Regions from separate parts of the Staphylococcus sp. AC872 genome, predicted to be linked through region 1. Evidence: riboswitches for the same ligand, from Rfam matches in the RefSeq annotation. Region 1 holds a riboswitch; each other region holds the start of a gene.

What was found. A riboswitch is a leader RNA that binds a small molecule or an ion and turns the genes downstream of it on or off. The one in region 1 is predicted to bind thiamine pyrophosphate.
Region 2: linked by a shared signal. The riboswitch ahead of ACZ267_RS01710 (thiamine phosphate synthase) and the one ahead of tenA (thiaminase II) in region 1 are both predicted to bind thiamine pyrophosphate.
Region 3: linked by a shared signal. The riboswitch ahead of ACZ267_RS05300 (ECF transporter S component) and the one ahead of tenA (thiaminase II) in region 1 are both predicted to bind thiamine pyrophosphate.

The regions. Positions count from the first base shown of each region.
Region 1 is NZ_CEEDKW010000007.1:22,659-29,314, reverse strand. It holds gene murA (UDP-N-acetylglucosamine 1-carboxyvinyltransferase) at 50-1,315, shown strand; gene fabZ (3-hydroxyacyl-ACP dehydratase FabZ) at 1,359-1,799, shown strand; partial or broken gene ACZ267_RS10530 (transposase) at 2,082-2,400, shown strand; gene ACZ267_RS10525 (YwpF-like family protein) at 2,409-2,849, opposite strand; gene ACZ267_RS10520 (single-stranded DNA-binding protein) at 3,037-3,420, shown strand; gene ACZ267_RS10515 (transglycosylase family protein) at 3,829-4,560, shown strand; TPP riboswitch at 4,722-4,823, shown strand; gene tenA (thiaminase II) at 4,901-5,590, shown strand; gene thiD (bifunctional hydroxymethylpyrimidine kinase/phosphomethylpyrimidine kinase) at 5,583-6,404, shown strand; gene thiM (hydroxyethylthiazole kinase) at 6,397-6,656, shown strand, end outside.
Region 2 is NZ_CEEDKW010000001.1:335,319-341,974, reverse strand. It holds gene ACZ267_RS01730 (HesA/MoeB/ThiF family protein) at 1-885, opposite strand, end outside; gene ACZ267_RS01725 (thiazole synthase) at 885-1,652, opposite strand; gene thiS (sulfur carrier protein ThiS) at 1,654-1,854, opposite strand; gene thiO (glycine oxidase ThiO) at 1,838-2,953, opposite strand; gene ACZ267_RS01710 (thiamine phosphate synthase) at 2,946-3,536, opposite strand; TPP riboswitch at 3,606-3,715, opposite strand; gene ACZ267_RS01705 (MFS transporter) at 4,117-5,391, shown strand; gene ACZ267_RS01700 (putative quinol monooxygenase) at 5,518-5,805, shown strand; gene ACZ267_RS01695 (FUSC family protein) at 6,058-6,656, shown strand, end outside.
Region 3 is NZ_CEEDKW010000002.1:476,191-482,846, reverse strand. It holds gene purD (phosphoribosylamine--glycine ligase) at 1-1,147, shown strand, start outside; gene ACZ267_RS05310 (energy-coupling factor transporter transmembrane component T family protein) at 1,274-2,080, opposite strand; gene ACZ267_RS05305 (ABC transporter ATP-binding protein) at 2,073-3,476, opposite strand; gene ACZ267_RS05300 (ECF transporter S component) at 3,489-4,064, opposite strand; TPP riboswitch at 4,151-4,252, opposite strand; gene graF (glycopeptide resistance-associated protein GraF) at 4,525-4,659, opposite strand; gene auxA (lipoteichoic acid stability factor AuxA) at 4,813-6,114, shown strand; gene ACZ267_RS05285 (class I SAM-dependent rRNA methyltransferase) at 6,371-6,656, shown strand, end outside.

The DNA of each region.
Region 1 (6,656 bases):
TATAGTAGGGAAATGTAAATAACTAGGAGATTTAAGTGGAGGATTTAAGATGGATAAAATAGTAATTAATGGTGGTAACCAATTAAAAGGAGAAGTCAAAGTAGAAGGTGCTAAAAATGCAGTTTTACCTGTGTTAACAGCTTCACTCTTAGCTTCTAAAGGTACAAGCAAATTAGTTAATGTACCTGCATTAAGTGACGTAGAAACAATTAATAATGTATTATCAACATTAAATGCAGATGTTACATATAAAAAAGATGAAAATGCAGTGGTAGTAGATGCTACTAAAACATTAAATGAAGAGGCCCCATATGAATATGTAAGTAAAATGCGTGCAAGTATTTTAGTTATGGGACCTTTATTAGCACGTTTAGGACATGCGATAGTTGCATTACCAGGTGGTTGTGCGATTGGAAGTCGTCCTATTGAACAACATATCAAAGGTTTTGAGGCATTAGGAGCTGAAATACATTTAGAAAATGGAAATATTTATGCAAATGCAAAAGATGGTTTAAAAGGTGCTTCAATACATTTAGACTTCCCAAGCGTTGGCGGGACTCAAAACTTAATTATGGCTGCATCATTAGCATCAGGAAAAACAGTATTAGAAAATGCTGCTAAAGAACCTGAAATTGTTGATTTAGCTAATTATATAAATGAAATGGGCGGAAAAATTACAGGTGCTGGTACAGACACTATTACAATCCATGGTGTTGAATATTTAACAGGTGTAGAGCATTCAATTATTCCAGATAGAATTGAAGCAGGTACTTTACTTATTGCAGGTGCGATAACACGTGGAGATATATTTGTTCGTGGTGCAATCAAAGAGCATATGTCTAGCTTAGTTTATAAACTTGAAGAAATGGGCGTTAAATTAGATTATCAAGAAGATGGCATTCGTGTATCTGCTGAAGGAGATTTAAAACCTGTAGATGTAAAAACATTACCACACCCTGGGTTCCCTACAGATATGCAATCTCAAATGATGGCATTATTATTAACAGCCAATGGTCATAAAGTTATTACAGAAACAGTCTTTGAAAATAGATTTATGCATGTTGCAGAATTCCGTAGAATGAATGCAAATATTGATGTTGAAGGTAGAAGCGCTAAGATTGAAGGTAAGAGTGATTTACAAGGTGCACAAGTAAAAGCAACTGATTTAAGAGCAGCAGCAGCACTTATTTTAGCTGGTTTAGTTGCTGAAGGTACAACTCAAGTTACTGAATTAAAACATTTAGATAGAGGTTATGTAGATTTACATGGCAAATTAAAATCATTAGGCGCTAATATCGAACGTATTAATGATTAATTTGAAGCATTAACTTTTGGTCAAACATGGAGGGTTAAACATCATGGAAACAATTTTCGATTATAATCAAATCAAACAAATCATACCACACAGACAACCATTTTTACTGATAGATAGAGTTGTAGAATACGAAGAAGGTAAGCGTTGTGTGGGATTAAAACAAGTTTCAGGTAACGAACCATTCTTCCAAGGGCATTTTCCAGATTATGCTGTAATGCCTGGTGTATTAATTACAGAAGCGTTGGCGCAAACGGGTGCAGTAGCTATGTTAAATAGTGAAGAAAATAAAGGTAAAATTGCGCTTTTTGCAGGTATAGATAAGTGTCGTTTTAAAAGACAGGTAACACCTGGTGATACACTTATGCTAGAAGTAGAAATTACAAAAATAAAAGGACCTATTGGAAAAGGTACTGCTAAAGCTACAGTAGATGGTCAACTAGCATGTAGTTGTGAATTAACTTTTGCAATTCAAGATGCTAAGTAAAACAAAGAGCCTGGGACATAAATCACAAAAATAATAGCACAAAGATGATTTGAAATTGAAAATCATCTTTGTGCTTCTTTTTATATTCAATACTTCGTATTGTATGACTTCGCTTTCCTAGGGTGCCGTCTCAGCCTCGGTCTTCGACTGGCACTGCTCCCTCAGGAGTCTCGTCAACAATACTACGTATTAACATGTTATTTTACATTAAAATACTTTAAAAAAAAAGGCCCTTTCGTATAATTTAATAAATATCAATAAACTAAATCAACGAGGTGCCTTATGTATAAAGTTTATAACATGTCTCAACTTACACAACCAATGGAAACTTCAATTCTTATTCCTACAAATGATTGCTCGATATGTGAATGAAATTGTTGAAACAATCCCAGATAATGAATTCGATGAATTCAATCACCATCGAGGTGCTACATCATATCATCCAAAAATGATGTTAAAAATTCTTCTATATGCTTATACGCAACCTGTTTTCTCTGGTCGTAAAATAGAGAAACTTCTTAATGATAGCATTAGAATGATGTGGTTATCACAAAATCAAACACCTTTTTATATAACCATTAACCGTTTTAGAGTCAACCCCTTTTGAATTTATCTTTCGAATTTTTCATCTTTAAGTTTAGGTTTAGATTGCATCATACGATTGAATGTTTTCTTTAATTCTTCACCAGTTAGTCCATCATTAACTAATTCTTCTAATAAACTTTCTGCATAGACTTGTCTAAGAGTATAAATATGGCATTCGAATACTATAGACATTGTTTTTTCAAACTGAGTTACACTTTTTACAGTGGCATCAAATAATGCAGGATCGTTGGCAGGTCTTGTTATGACAACACGTATATCTAACAATTGTTCATTGTCTTTATACTCCTTAAATGTGTGATAGTGTTCATTAGAAATGACAATTTCTAAAAGCCATCCTGTACCACTACCTTCTTTATTGATAATCACGCCGTCTTCTAGTTCATATTCAGTTACACCGCCATTCTCGCTTACAATTTGAAAACGTACAGCTTTAAATGTCTTCATTAAGTCCACATCCCATTTATTTATATATTTACAAAAAGTGATTTATTTTTAATCAACCGATTTAAATATTGATTATTTTCTTTAAATATATCAAAAATGAAGGGGAAATAGCTATATATTTCGAAAAATTAGCATTTTGACGGTATTAATAGATGTGATTATTATATTACTTAAGAGGAGGTGACACATGTTAAATAAAATAGTTTTAGTTGGCAGACTTACAAAGGATGCCCAAATTTTTGAAAAGGAGGAAGGTAGTAAAGTAGCAACATTTTGCGTTGCTACGGAAAGAAATTATAAAGATCAGAACAATGAAATCGCATGCGATTACCTATATTGTAAAGCTTTTGGTAAAACAGCTACGAATATCGAAATGTATACATCACAGGGTTCTTTAGTGGGTATTACAGGTCAAATGCGATCTCGTAAGTATGAAAAAGATAATCAGACACATTTTGTAACTGAAGTATATGTAGAAACAATTAAATTTATGTCCTCTAAGACAAAAGAATCCAATATCCTCTCTAACGAATTTAATGAAGCACAAAATGAATGCTTTCATATAGGTTAGATAGCCATTAATTATTCAACAACTCCCAATTATTTATACTTTTATCCTATCTTAATATAAATTATCATCTTTCAATTATACTCAAGCGACCTTTTTAAAATTTAATAAAATAAAAAGGTCGTTTTTGTACCATATATTACTTAAAAATAGGCACTTTTACGTCAGAATTATCTGATAGATTTCATTTGTATTACATACATATCACAAGTATATAACCTTTATAAACTGTCATGGCAGTTTTCAAAAGACTTATAATTTAAATTTACACCAATTTACGATGTAATTAGGACGTAAAAAAAAGGCTTCCTTTTTTATTTGGCTGTAACCTGCAGTGTATTTATAGATGTTAAAGTTGTATTTGTAAATTAGTTAAAGAAAACAAATCACTTTTAGGAGGATTTTTTAATAATGAAAAAGACAATTATCGCATCATCATTAGCAGTAGGATTAGGCGTTGTAGCAGGTAACGCTGGACACGACGCACACGCAAGTGAAGCAAATATCAATGAAGCTGAATTAGCTCAAAAAGCACAATCAAATGATCAATCATTAAACGAAAGCCCTATCCAAGAAGGCGCTTATAACTATACATTCGATTATAATGGTTTCACTTATCATTTTGAATCAGATGGTTCAAACTTCTCATGGGATTTCCACCAATCTGGTCAATCAAGTGAAGCTTCAAATACTCAAGCTCAACCACAACAAGATGTAAGTGAACAAGCTTCAGCATCAACTAACCAAACTTCAGCAGAAGAAGTTAGCAACCAACAACAATCAAACTCTGCTCAACCTGAGCAAGTTTCTGCTCCACAAACAGAGCAAACTCAACAACCACAACAAGAAGCTACTACTTCAAACAATGAATCAAGCTCAAATGAAGCTTCAAGTGGTTCATCAGTAAATGTTAATGATCACTTAAAACAAATCGCACAACGTGAATCAGGTGGCGACATCCACGCTACAAACCCATCAACAGGTGCTTCAGGTAAGTATCAATTCTTACAATCTACATGGGATTCAGTAGCTCCATCTGAGTACAAAGGTCAACCAGCTTCTAGCGCTCCTGAACATGTTCAAGACACTGCAGCACAAAAATTATATGATACAGCTGGCCCAAGCCAATGGGTTACTGCATAATATAGATTTCACTAAACATCCTATCTTTAGATAGGGTGTTTTTTATTTGTGAAAAGTTAGATTTAGTTATATGTATATCAAAAGATATATTGATATACATTTTTTAATAATTGAATTTATATGTTACATTTGCTATTGTAATAATTGAAAATGATTAAAAAAAGAACTACTAGGGGCGCCTATGAAGGCTGAGATGAATTTAATTCAGACCCTTAAAACCTGATTTGGTTAGTACCAACGGAGGAAAGTAGTGTAACATATTAACGGTATGAGGTCGTGCCTTAATTTTGCTACTTTCCACGTTTGGAAAGTAGTTTTTTTATTTCAAGGAGGCAATTTTATGAGTTTTTCTAAAGATTTAAGAATGGCAGCAGAACCTATTATTGAAGATATCTATAATGATGGTTTCATTCAAGATTTATTACATGGTGAATTATCTAAACAAGCGGTGAGACAATATTTACGTGCAGATGCATCTTATTTAAAAGAATTTGCTAATCTATATGCACTATTAATTCCTAAAGTGCCTAATATGGATGATGTTAAATTTTTAGTTGAACAGATTGAATTTTTATTAGAAGGTGAAGTAGAGGCACATGAAATTTTAGCTTCATTTATCAATGAACCTTATCATGAGATTGTTAAAGAAAAGGTATGGCCACCAAGTGGTGATCATTATATTAAGCATATGTACTATAATGCCTATGCACATGAAAATGCTGCATATACGATTGCAGCAATGGCACCATGTCCATATGTATATGCGGTAATTGGTAAAAGAGCGATAAAGGACAATCAACTTAATAAAGATTCAATTACGTCTAATTGGTTTGAATTTTATAGTACAGAAATGGATGCATTAGTAAATTTATTTGATGAATTAATGGATCGTTTAACAGAGAATTGTACTTCAGAAGAAAAAGAAGAGATTAAGGAGAATTTCTTACAAAGTACTATTCATGAAAGAAACTTTTTCAATATGGCCTACGTAGATGAAAAATGGAATTTTAGAGGTGACAAAGATGAATAAACCTAAAATTGCTTTAACTATTGCAGGTACTGATCCAACTGGCGGTGCTGGTGTAATGGCTGATTTGAAGTCATTCCATTCTTGTGGTGTTTATGGAATGGCAGCTATAACAGGTATTGTTGCTCAGAATACAATGGGGGTAGACCATATTCATAATTTAGAGACATCATGGGTTAAAGAGCAATTGGATAGTGTATTTAATGATGAACTTCCTCATGCAATTAAAACAGGAATGATTGCTACAGAGGAGACGATGCAATTAATCAAAAATTATTTAGAAGATTATCCTACAATTCCATACGTGATTGATCCTGTCATGTTAGCCAAAAGTGGGGATTCGTTGATGGATGATCAAACCAAACAAAAGTTGCAAAGTACATTATTGCCACTAGCTGATGTTGTTACGCCTAATATTCCAGAAGCGGAAGAAATCACTGGAATAAAGATTGATACTGAAGAAAATATTCGAAAAGCAGGAGATATATTTATCAATGAAATTGGAAGCAAGGGTGTAGTCATTAAGGGTGGACATTCTGCTGACTTAAATAATGCTAAAGATTTTTTATTTACAAAAGATGGCGTTTACACATTTGAAGATGAACGATTTGATACTAAACATACACACGGTACAGGTTGTACGTTTTCAGCTGTCATTGCTGCCGAACTAGCTAAAGGTCGTAGTATTTATGAAGCAGTTGAAAAAGCAAAAAAATTTATTTCGTTGAGTATTAAATATACCCCTGAGATTGGTAAAGGTCGTGGCCCAGTCAATCATTTTGCGTATCTTAAGAAAGTAGGTTTAGATGATGAATAATTTAGAAAAGCTAAGAAATGAGAACCCTTTAATTGTATGTTATACAAACGATGTAGTTAAGAATTTTACTGCAAATGGATTATTAAGTATTGGTGCAAGTCCGGCAATGAGTGAAGCACCAGAAGAGGCTAAAGATTTTTATCAAGTTGCGAGTGGATTACTTATTAATATTGGTACACTTACGCATAATAATGAAGCAGATTTAATTAAGATAGGTAAAATTGCAAATCAAATTGGTACACCAATTGTTTT
Region 2 (6,656 bases), on a different contig from region 1:
TTGGATTAATTTAGCAAATGGTGTGGATTTAATCATATGTCCTGGGAAATCTGATGCATAATCGAAACTATGGGCAGGCAATCTAAATCTGACTGTATCTCCACACAATGGTTCGATTGTATGATTCTGTTTATTATTTAATACGTCATATTGTTGGAAATGACATACTGGACATTGATCATCCTTTAATTGACGTATATGTAATGATTGATGTTGAATGTTAAATGCATCTAATGTGATTAATTGTTGGGAAAACCCATATCCACTAATATAACGTATAGCTTCAGCCACTTCGTAACTCGCTACAATCGAAACGATAGGTGGCAAGACCCCATTGATAGCACAACTTTCACCAGTTTGAGGAATTTGCTGTAATAAACATTTAAGGCATGGTCCAGTAAAATCAATACCATAAACGGTGCCTTTGCTACCGACAGCTGCACCATAAATCCAAGGAATATTTAATTTATGACAGACTTCATTAATCAAATAACGTATTTTAAAATGGTCCATACCATCTAAAATAATGTCTGGTTGAAAGTCTTTAATGATGTCTTCGATATTTGTAGATAACAACTCTTGATGATAGGTCTTTAAATGTACTTGTTGATTAATAGTATGGATTTTCTGTTTAAGTGCCTCAACTTTAGATGTCATAAGTTGTGCATCTTGCTCATCATACAAAGTTTGTCGATGTAAATTGGATAATTCTACAATATCCATATCAACGATGGCTAAATGATGAGCACCCATGCGTGCTAATTGGTCTATTATATGACTGCCTAATGCACCAGCACCAAGTACCATGATTTTGGTTTGTTCTAATTGAGCTTGTCCTGTTTCGCCAAAAGGTTGAAAGCGTGTTTGTCTTTCATAACGTGACATTATAAGAAGCCTAAGCCTTCTGTAGGACTTGATGCTTGTGCTGTATATTTTACGGGAATACGACCAGCTTCATATGACAATCTTCCGGCTTGAATACCTAACTTCATTGCTTCGGCCATTTTGACAGGATCTTTAGCTGCAGAGATAGCAGTATTTAATAATATTGCATCAGCACCCAATTCCATTGCTTGACAGGCATCCTTAGGAGAACCAATACCGGCATCTACAATGACAGGGACGTTAGCATTTTGAATAATATAACTTAAATTAAGTGGATTATTAATACCCCTACCTGTACCAATAGGTGATGCTAATGGCATCACCGCATGGACACCTAGGGCTTCTAACTTTTTAGCTAATACAAGATCATTAGAGATATAAGGACAGACGATATACCCTTTTTCTAATAGCACTTTACAAGCTTCATACGTTTCAAACGGGTCAGGTAATAAGGTTTCATCATCACCAATGACTTCAACTTTAATCATGTCGCATACACCAGCGTGATTTGCAATTTCTGCGATACGGATGGCTTCATCAGCAGTTTTAGCACCTGCAGTGTTAGGAAATGTAATGAAATCTTTTAAGTTCACATTAGCTAGTGGGTTTGGAAGATTTTTATCATATAAATTCATACGTCTTACTGCAAATGTTAATACGTTTGTTTCAGCTGCTTTAATTGCTTCAGATTGAGTTTGTTCATCCTCGAATTTACCAGTACCTAATAATAAACGAGATTTCAATTCTAATTGACCTATTTTTAACATTTTATCCGCCTCCTACAAATTCTAATAATTCTAAACGATCATCTTCTCTGACTATTTGATTGTCAAAATCATCTTGCTTAATTAAAGATTGGTTATGCTCAACTACGACACGTTGTGGGTCTAATTCTAATGATTCTAATATGCTTGTAATCGAATCTTCTTGTTCAAAGGTAAATAAATCTCCGTTAATGATGCACTTCATTTTGCTCACTCCTTGATAAACTAAATGCTGAATAGCTTACTGGTTTAATTCCGGATAATAGCCAGTTGGCAATATCTTGACCGATTTTAGGCGATAACAGTATACCGTTACGATAATGACCAGTGATGATAAACAAGCCGTCATCGATTTGATCCATGATAGGTAATTCATGTTCTGTATAAGGTCTTATGCCTGACCATTGTTTTAGAATATGGCCATTCGATAGTCCAGGTATACGTTGTTGAGCATGATTGAGTAGCCATGAAATACCTAGGTCACTATTACCAACACTGTAATTATTGAATTCACTTGTCGCTCCAATTAAGTAGCGATGTTTTTCCTTTGGAACGATATAGCAACCATTCGTCATGAACACAGTATGATTTAATTTAAGTGAAGGTTGTTCAACTAATAATACCTCACCTTTAACACCAATCACTTGTCTTGGTATAGCGTAATCTTTTAATAGCTGAGTAGACCAAGCACCACCTGCCACAATTACTTTTTTAGCGTGGATATCACCATTATTTGTTGTAACTGTGTAAAAACCATTGTTGTGATGAATGTGTTTTACTTCTGTTTGATAATAACGATGAACATCGCGCTGAATTATTGATTGTAATAAAGCTTTAGTATAGTGATTGGCATTGATTTGACCGTCCTTTGGAATATATATGGCTAAGTCAGTTGGTTCGACATGACCATTTGACAGGTTAAATAGTTCATCATCTGAGAGTAACTCGACGCTTGGGTCTTTTGATTTAAGAAAGGCATATTGTTGAGTTAACCACTTTACGTCTTTGGTTGATGATGCCATTTTAATTAATCCAGACTGTTGAAATTCAATATCAATACCAGTTTCATGATAGAGGGCATCACTTAATTCTGGGAATAATGACCTAGACGCTACTGCTAATTGAAATAATTCACTATCAGTTGTGAACTCATTTTGAGCGCCTAACATGCCACCGGCTTTATAAGAGGCATGCATACCTGGTATATCTCGGTCTACAATAGCAATATCTAAATGTGATTGACTAAGTTGTCGAGCTATCGACATACCTATCACACCAGAACCGATAATAAGAACATCATGCATGAGCGTGCCACTTCCTTTTTAAAGAGTTAATTTCGCTAACGGTAGAGGTCATGAAAAATGAAATTGAACATAGACCATCAAATGCTGTAGGTAATTGAGAAATGGTGGACGGGGAAATTCCGCCTATAGCATAAATAGGAATATCAATCTCGAGTACGTCATGAATCTCTTGAATTGTTCGTGGATGTTCATCTGGATGCGACGATGTAGGGAATATGTGACCGAAAAAGACATAATCTAATTGCCACTCATGACATTGCTTAACCATTTCAATATTATGCGTTGACATACCGACAACTAACTCTGGATGTTGTTGTTTGATTAAAAATGCTTCTTCGTCATTTTCTTTAAAATGAATACATTGTAAATTTAAAGCTTTAAGTAATTTAAAATGACTATGAATGATTATTTTATCTTTGGGAAATCCAGCTTCAATGAGCTGTGCAATAAAACGTTGTAACTCAAAAGCAGACATAGGTGTTCTAAAGAGTAAGCCATCAATGGCCGGCTCTATAGTCAAAAAATGCCTTAAATCTTTCTGTGACAATTCTTTATAAAAAGTTATCGCAATAAATATATACATCACCTCAACAAAAAACGCTATTTCCACATAGTAGGGAAATAGCGTTAAATTGCTAATGAGTACTTTAAATTCATAGCTATGCCACTTCCCTACGCCAGTACAAACTGGATCAGGTTCTAGGAATTATAAAGTCACATCTTTACTCTCAGCCTTAAACAAAGGCACTTCCAGTGGGTTTATTATTAAATTGTATGAATGGAATAGCGCTTTCAATTTACATACAGTTTACTATTTTTTATTGACGGTATCAAACATGACAACTATCTTTATTTAGCTTTTTTTTGGAATAAAGGCAAGAAAGAAACAACCAATTTAGACGAAAACGCAAATGAACATGAATAGCTTATTTAAATATTGAAAATTAAATGTAAGTATTGTTAATTTTTATTGAATAAATTGTGAATATTTTCTAAATTTTATATTGTAACCGTTTCCATTTTGTGCTATTATAATAAAAATTGTAGCGCTACAAGAAATGAAAAGATGTGTGATTAGAAGTTAAACAGTCATCATTAGGAATTTCTGAAACTTAACGACAACACATAGAAACAACATATCATTATGGGAAGTAGGAAAAGAAATGAATAAAAAAAGAAGTAACGTTCGTTGGTTTTTTGCGATTGCATTCTTTCTTATTGGTGTTATAGCTTATATGGATAGATCTAATATTTCATATATTGCTGTACCAATGATGGAAGATTTATATTTAACAAAAACACAATTTGGTTTATTAGCGTCATTTTTCTCATTAGGTTACGCTTTAATGCAAGTACCGTCAGGGATGTTAGCAGAGAAATTTGGACCACGTAAAATGATTACAATAGCTTTAGTATGGTGGAGTGCTTTTACAATTCTCACAGGTATGATTAAGCATCATGGTTTATTATATTTTGTTAGATTTTTATTTGGTGTGGGAGAGGCGCCTATGTATCCATCTAATGCAGTGTTCAATTCATTTTGGTTTGCTAAAAATGAAAAAGGAAGAGCATCAAGTGCGTTATTAGCAGGTTCATATTTCGGCCCTGTGTTAGCACCGATTGTAACCATCGCGATTGTTAACGCATTTAATTGGCAAGCAGTCTTTTATATTTTTGGTGCGATTGGTATTGTGATGGCAGTTCTATGGGCAATTATCGCTAAAGACTTGCCGGAACAACATAAAATGGTCAATGAAGCTGAAAAGCAATTTATTACTGATCATAGAGACATTGTTGAAACTGATAAATCACTACCACCTTGGAAACGTTTCTTAACTCACTTTAGTTTTTATGCGATTGCGATTCAGTACTTTGTAGTACAATTTGTCATTACATTATTCTTAATTTGGTTACCAACATATTTAACAGAACAATACCATGTTGATTTCAATGATATGTCAATTAGTTCATTACCATGGTTATTAATGTTCTTCTTGATTTTATCTGGTGGTGCTATTTCAGATAAGATTTTAAATACTGGTAAATCTCGTTTCGTCGCACGTGGCGTCATTGCGATTTTAGGATTTGTCGTCTTCTCAATATCAATCTTTTTTGCAGTATATACTGAAAACTTATATGTCACTATATTCTGGTTATCTCTTGGCTTAGGTGGCGTTGGTATGTCTATGGGTATGAGTTGGGCCGCAGCGACAGACTTAGGTCGTAACTTCTCTGGAACAGTATCTGGTTGGATGAACTTATGGGGGAATATTGGTGCCTTAACGAGTCCATTCTTAGCTGGTGCCTTTGTTGAACAACTTGGTTGGAGTATGACGTTCCAATTATTAATTATTCCAGCAGTATTAGCGATTATCATGTGGTTCTTTGTTAAACCTGATCAACCATTAGTCATAGATGAACATCAATCAGTTAAATAATTTGTAAATATCAAATACGAGCAATAAATGAGGATAGACAGGTCGTTAAGATCATGGGTCAAACTCATTTATTGCTTTTTTAATTTTACTAGGTGCATAATTATATTATAGAAAGGTGTGATTCGAATGATGATAATCAATGCTAAAATTAAAATATCAGAAGAAAAACGTGATGAATATTTAAAACTTATGAAACATTTAGTTTCTGAATCAAGAAAAGAAGAGGGCGTACTATTCTATAGCCATTATGAAGATGTGCAAGATAGAAATACGTTTATCGTAGTGGAGAACTACGTAGATGAAGCTGCTATTAAATCACATAATGAGTCTGAACATTTACAAATGTTCAAAAATGAAATTGGTAACTTTGTCGTAGAAGCACCAGTGATTGAAGTGGCTCAACAAGTCAAATAAATATTTATATCGGTATAAAGGGAATTAGTCATCAAACAAAAAGAAAAGTGTTATAATAGTTTTTGTGTTTTGATGAATTGCAAGCAATACATCCGATAAATTGACGCTATAGAGAGCGGGATAAAGCTGATTTCAAAAGTGAAATGAGAACCATTCCGTTCTCTTATTTATGTTCAAATAAAAAAGAAAGGAGAGCATATTTTGAAGAGTTTCTTAAAGACAGTATTTTATTTTAATCGATCTAAGATTGATATGTTCAAAGGTATCAGACAAGGCTTGCTTATGATAATACCTGCATTATTAGGTTATTACTTCGGCTTTTTCTCATTTGGTTTACTTATTGCCACTGGTACTTTGGCACATATTTATGTTTTTAAAGGTTCACCACAATCTATGATTAGAACGGTGGTGCTTTGTTCGTTAGCTTTCGCAGTTTGTATGATGTTAGGGACATTGACAGCTGCACAACCGCTCATCTTTGGTATTTTACTTCTAGTTGTAACGGTGGTGCCATTTTATATATTCACAGCTTTAAAAATTGCGGGTCCATCATCAACTTTCTTTATAGTGACATTTTGTTTACCAATGAACTTACCAATTGCACCTGATCAAGCATTAGTGAGAGGACTTGGTATTCTTATTGGTGGTGCATTTGCGACACTAGTTGTACTTATCACTATCTATATGAAGAAAGAAAAAACAGAGGATAGTGCCATTAATTCTGACTTCAAAGTGATTCAAGATTTAATGAAAAATTATAATGATCCAGAATCATTTAAGGAAGTGGCAACATCTGCAGTGTCTTCTTTTAAAGCATCAGATAAATTATTGATCACATCATCATCTAGTAA
Region 3 (6,656 bases), on a different contig from region 1:
ACCTGGCAATGAAGCAATGGTTAATGTGGCACAAATCCATACGAATATTAAAGAAAATGACCACGAAGCTATCTTAGAATTTGTCACTAATCATCAAATTGAATGGGTTGTAATTGGACCTGAACAACCATTGATAGATGGTTTGCCTGATTTGTTAAGAAAACATCAAATTAAAGTGTTTGGCCCTAATCGCGATGCAGCACAAATTGAAGGCTCAAAGGCATTTGCTAAAAGAATAATGGCTAAATATGATATTCCTACTGCACAATATAAGGAAATTGATGACAAGGATGAGGCATTAGTTTTTGTTGAGGCATGTGATTTGCCAATAGTTATTAAAAAAGATGGTTTAGCTGCAGGTAAAGGGGTAGTAATTGCTTCAGAAAGAGCTGAAGCTAAAGAAGCAGTTCAACAAATGTTTGATGGAAATTCAGGAACTATTGTGTTTGAAGAATTTTTAGAAGGTGAAGAATTTTCTGTAATGACATTTGTTAATGGTAAGAGAGCTGTTCCATTTGACTGTATCGCTCAAGATCATAAACGTGCTTATGATTACGATAAAGGACCGAATACAGGTGGCATGGGTGCATATTGTCCAGTACCTCATATTAGCAATGATATCATTAATAGAACTAATAATGAGATTGCACAACCGATTGCACATGCAATGGCTGAAGAAGGTCATCACTTCTTTGGGTTATTATATATTGGTGCTATTTTAACAGAAGAAGGGCCGAAAGTAATAGAGTTTAATGCAAGATTTGGTGACCCAGAAGCACAAGTATTATTGACAAGAATGAATAGTGATTTGATGCAACATATTATTGCGCTTGATAATGATGAGCCGATTCACTTTGAATGGAAAGATGAATCAGTGGTTGGTGTTATGTTAGCTTCTAAAGGCTATCCAGGTAATTACGAAAAAGGGCATGAAGTCAGTGGATTTGAACTTGACTCAAATTACTTTGTAAGCGGTTTGAAGAAGGATAATGACCAGTTTGTTAATAGTGGTGGACGAGTCATTTTAGCTATTGGGGAAGGGCAAAATATAAAAGAAGCCCAAGTGAATGCCTATCAAAATGTTAAAAAAATAAAGAGCAATAACTTGTTTTATAGAACAGATATAGGAAATAAAGCATTGAAATAAAATGATACAAGAAAAAGAATGTGTTTACAGTCAACAACTGTTTATATTATTAAATCCTGAGACATTTATTTTGTCCCAGGATTTTTTGATTTATATATGGAATGATTGAAGTATGGATAAAATAATTTATTCTAATCTACCTATTCTGACATCATGGATACCAGTTATTGGCAAGGTAGCTGATAAATAATAAGAAAGTCCGATAATAATTAATAAACATATGATCAATATAATATCTTTGTATGAGAATGGTGCGTGATAATAATACGTTCTTGGACCATCTTTAAAACCTTTAGACTCCATTGCAACAGATAATTGATGTGCACGTCGTATGTTTTGACTTAATAAAGGAATAATTAGATGTTTGAGTCTTTTGAATCCTCTATAATTTGATTTATCTATCATTTGATATCTCATTTTTAAAGAACGACGTAATTGAATTAAAGAACTAATGATTAATGGTATCATTCTAATTGCGGCCATAAAGGCATAGGCAACTTTAGGTTTTACTTTTAAGTGTTGCATTAGACTATAAAATATCATGACCACTTGTGACGTTAATGCTATAAGAATACCAAACATCGACACTGTAATTGTACGAAGAGAAAGGTGAATACCTCTGACGATACTTTCCGTACTAATTTGAATGATGCCAAATTTAAATAAAATATGGTCACCATCACCATATAAAATCATGAATAGTGATGACAATAGAGCAAAGAACGTGGTTGCTAGTATAAAAGCACCAGTAATTTTAAATTGCGTTCCGTTAAACATAAGTAAAAAGATAAACATGAGACAAACGATGTAAATCATAAAGTCAAAATTATGAATAAAAATAATAAAGAAAAATAGTAAAACGCCTAAAACGAGTTTAGTGATAATATTGACGTCATCCATAAAGGTGTGTCTAATTTTCCAATGTTCAAACATGTTGATCACCTTTGATTTCTGTTAAATATTGGTTTTCAATTATCCATTGACGTGTTGGATAGCGTTTAATAATCTCTGGGTCATGTGTAACCATAATGATACTTTGTCCCTTAGATACTCTCTCTTGAAATAGTTTTATTAATTGAAATGTATTGTGGCTATCCAAACCAAATGTTGGTTCATCTAATAGGATGATATCTGCATTTGAACTTAATGCCGTTGCTACACTTAACCTACGTTTTTGACCCATTGATAATTCGTAAGGATGTTGATTTTTAACATTGGTTAAGTCTAGTAAATCTAATAAGTCGAGGGTTTTAGATTCTGCACTAGATGAATCTAAATGGTTAAAATGAATCAATATTTCATCATAAACAGAGTTAGTGATAAATTGAAGTTCTGGATTCTGATACACTAGATACATGTGCTTTGCAGCATCTTTAATTTTACGCAATTCCTGACCTTGAAATGTCATTACGCCTTTATATTTGATTAATTGTAATATGGATTCTAATAATGAGGTTTTACCAGTTCCATTTTGACCAGTTATCGTAATCCACTCTCCTGAATGAATAGCTAATTGATCCACTTTAAACAAATCTTTCTTATTACGAATGATGGCACCATGTTCAAATTTAAATAATGGCTCTATAGACGATGGTGCCATATGTTTAGGTTCAGGTGCATAATGCCATGCATTTGGATGCCATACGCCGTATTCACTTAGTAAATGTTCATAATGCTTTAAAATATGATTTGGCGTATCATCAGCAATGATTTGTCCTTCATAGTTCATTAATAAAACTCTATCAACATGTTGCCAAATATGTTCGACCTTATGTTCGACAATGAGTACTGTTTGATCTTTCCAAAGCTTAATCAAGCGTTGCCATAAATCAGATGTAGCATTAACATCCAACATTGCAGTGGGTTCATCTAAAAATAGTGTATCTGCCTGTTGTAATATTGTTTCGACGATAGCTAATTTTTGTTTCATACCACCACTTAATTGATTGATTTGTGTATTTTCGGTTACATTTAAATTCACTGATGCTAATGCTTGGTTAATGGCTTCATCCATATCTTGTCTTGGTACTTGTCTGTTCTCTAAAACAAAGGCAAGTTCTTCATAAACTTTAGGCATACAAAATTGTGAATCCGGATCTTGAAAGATCACGCCATTATGCTCTTTAATTTGCAATTCATCATACTTCATAGGTAATTCTATTAAATTGGGTACAATGCCACTTAATACATTTAAAAGCGTACTTTTTCCAGAACCAGATGGTCCTAGTAAAAGTACTTTTTCTTTTTCTTTAATTTCTAGATTTAGATTATCAAAAATTTTTCGATGTCCATTTGGATATTTCAAACGTAAATTTGTAACTTTTAACACTTTTAAGTCCCCTTATAATGTATCGTAATCATCTTTAGAAGCGGGTCTGAATACTTTAGTTACACCAGTTTGATCCAATGCTTTAACCAATAAATAAGATAATAAACCAGCAATGATAATACCACTAATCGCACGGAAAACAATGAATAAAATTAAGTTCCATCCAGCAACTTCATTTAAATAACCATAGAAATAGTCGACTGGGAATGATACAAGTGCAGTCACTAGTCCAGCAAGCATAGCTACCATGACTGAACGAGACTGGTATTTGAAAATAGCAAAGACAATCTCACATGCTAAACCTTGTAGAAGGGCATAGATAATCGTAGGTATATCAAATTTACCCATCACAATTGTTTCACCGGCACCTGCAGCAAACTCAGCAAGTAAGGCGATACCTGGCTTAGGAATAATTAAATAACAAACAATCGCTGCCATAAACCATACTCCATAGGTTAATTGCTCAAGGTGTAAACCAGCGACTTGTGCAACATTATAAAATAACCACCATAAGTTATAAATAATGGCAAAAATTACAGAGATAAGTACTGTCACTAATATCTCAGAAAGCTTTAAACCTTTTGACATAAAAACATCCTCCTAAAAAAACGCACAACCATCTCTAGGAAAGTTGTGCGTAAAACATAAGAATATGATTCAACATACGATTATAATCTTTGTTAATTACACTTTCCTACGCTAGTATCTAGCTAGATCAGGTTCAAAGGGTTTGAGGGTTAACCTCATCTCAGTTCAAAACACCCCTAGTGCGTTTATTATTTTTAATTTGTCTTTAATGTATGATTTTTCATGTGGATTGTCAAGTTAATAAAATATTTCATAAAATAATATTTTGATTTTATGCAAAATAATTGGAAGTGAGTAGGAATTTTAGAAAGGGATATGGAATAAAGAATCATAAAAATTAAGTGAAATAGACGTATATTGCTTGTAAACATAAAAAGTACCTAGGATATCAAAAACACCCTAGGCACGTAGTTTTTATAGAAAATTGAATTCTTATTATGATTTAACTAGCAAGTAGATATTAATTTAACGCATCATCAATATCTTTTTTAGTTTGTTCTGTATCATTTGTTTTTTCTTCTTTTTGTTCTTTTAGTTTCTCTTCTGCTTCTTTGGCTTTTTCAGCTGATTTTTTTGCAAATTCTTCATTACTCATAATAAATCCACCCCTAATTGTGTTTTATTGTTTACATACACCTTTTACCCAGTTATGCTAATAATAAACTTTTCTAGGTCTATAGACGTATTTAGTGATTTATTAAAGACAAGAATAAGTTCTTCATATATAATAACTTTTGAGGTGAATAGTATGTCTTTTCTTAAGAAACACACCGAGATCATATTTAGTTATATCATCGGTATCGTTTCACTTTTCACAGGACTCATTATATTAATTAACTTACCGCTTATTAAACAGTTAAATGGAGATAAGAAGGTAAATACACATGTGTATAATATATGGGAATTCCTGAACGCATTTTTCGCTGAAATAATTAAAGTGATGAGTAGATTTATCGGGGGTTTCCCAATTGTAAGTGCCATAATCATTATATTATTTGGTATCTTAGTAATGTTACTAGGTCATACGTTATTTAGAACAATTAAGTATGATTATGATATTTCAATTTTCTTCTTGGTCATAGGGGTAATGTATTTCTTAATTACTCTAGTTCTTATGATGCAAGTGTATGGATTCTTTGGTATCGTATTTATTATTCCGTTCATCATACATATTGGATACATTGTATATAAAGATGAATTGAATAGTGATAATCGAAAAAGTCATTATATGTGGATTATAGTGTCATATGGTATCAGTTATCTTATTACTCAAATTGCATTGCATGGTCGTATTGACGCTAATGAAATTGAATCTATTGATATTTTAAGTGTTAATACATTCTTTATTATTATGTGGTTATTAGGACAAATGTCAATTTGGAACTTCTTGTTCTTAAGACGTGCTCTGCCGCTTACTAAACAAGAATTAGGCGAAGAAGAACCTGAATTATCAAGAACAAGTAAAGGTAATGTCTCAAATCAAACTAAAGTTCACTTAAAACAACTACAAGATAAGACAACAGAATATGCACGTAAAACAAGAAGAAGTGTTGATTTAGAAAGAATTAGAGTTAAAAGGGATAAATTTAAAGAAAAAGTAAAAAATATTGTTGATATTCAAGAAGATGATATTCCAAATTGGATGAGAAAGCCAAAATGGATAAAACCAATGTATGTTGAAATTTTCTGTGGTTTAGTTATATTCTTCTTTACATTCTTAGAATTTAACAACAGAAATGCATTGTTCTTATCTGGAGAATGGGAATTATCACAAACGCAATATGTGATTGAATGGGTAACATTATTATTACTTTTATTCATTATCATTGTTTATATTGCTACAACACTTACTTATTTCTTAAGAGGTAAATTTTACTTCTTACAATTATTTATGGGAAGTATCTTATTCTTTAAATTATTAACTGAATTCATAAATATTATGGTTCACGGTTTATTGTTATCTGTATTTATAACACCAACTTTATTGCTTATGTTACTAGCAATGATTGTTGCTTATTCATTACAGTTAAGAGATAAACCAAAAGAATGATAAAAAGAATATAAAAACAAATTAATCTAAACAAATCACACGTGTTATAGGGTGGGTTACAATTCCTTCTTTAATCGATCGAATTGTAAGCTCACTCTTTTTTGTTAGAAAATAGGACTAAGTAGCATTCTTTGTTAAAATAATAAATGAATCATTCAATTAGTAAATATATATAATGTAAAATGCATTTACGAATCAACATAGCAATGTGACGGTTGAAGAAATTAAACGTATAAAAGAAAGGTTAGTGTAATAAATGAAGATTGCAACTTTAAATAGAGGTAAAGAATCAAAATATCACAATCAATATCCTTTAATTGATGAAGAAGATATTTATGCCCAAGATCATCTTAAAGAAGGTGATTTATTCAAATTAGTTGATGGGAAAGAACAATATGTAGCAACTGCTTATGTAGGTAGACAACACAAAGGTTTAGGTTGGGTATTGAGTTATGATCCATCTGAAGATATTAATACTGCATTTTTTAAACGATTATTTGAAAAAGCTTTAGAAGAACGAGAATATTACTATCATATAGATG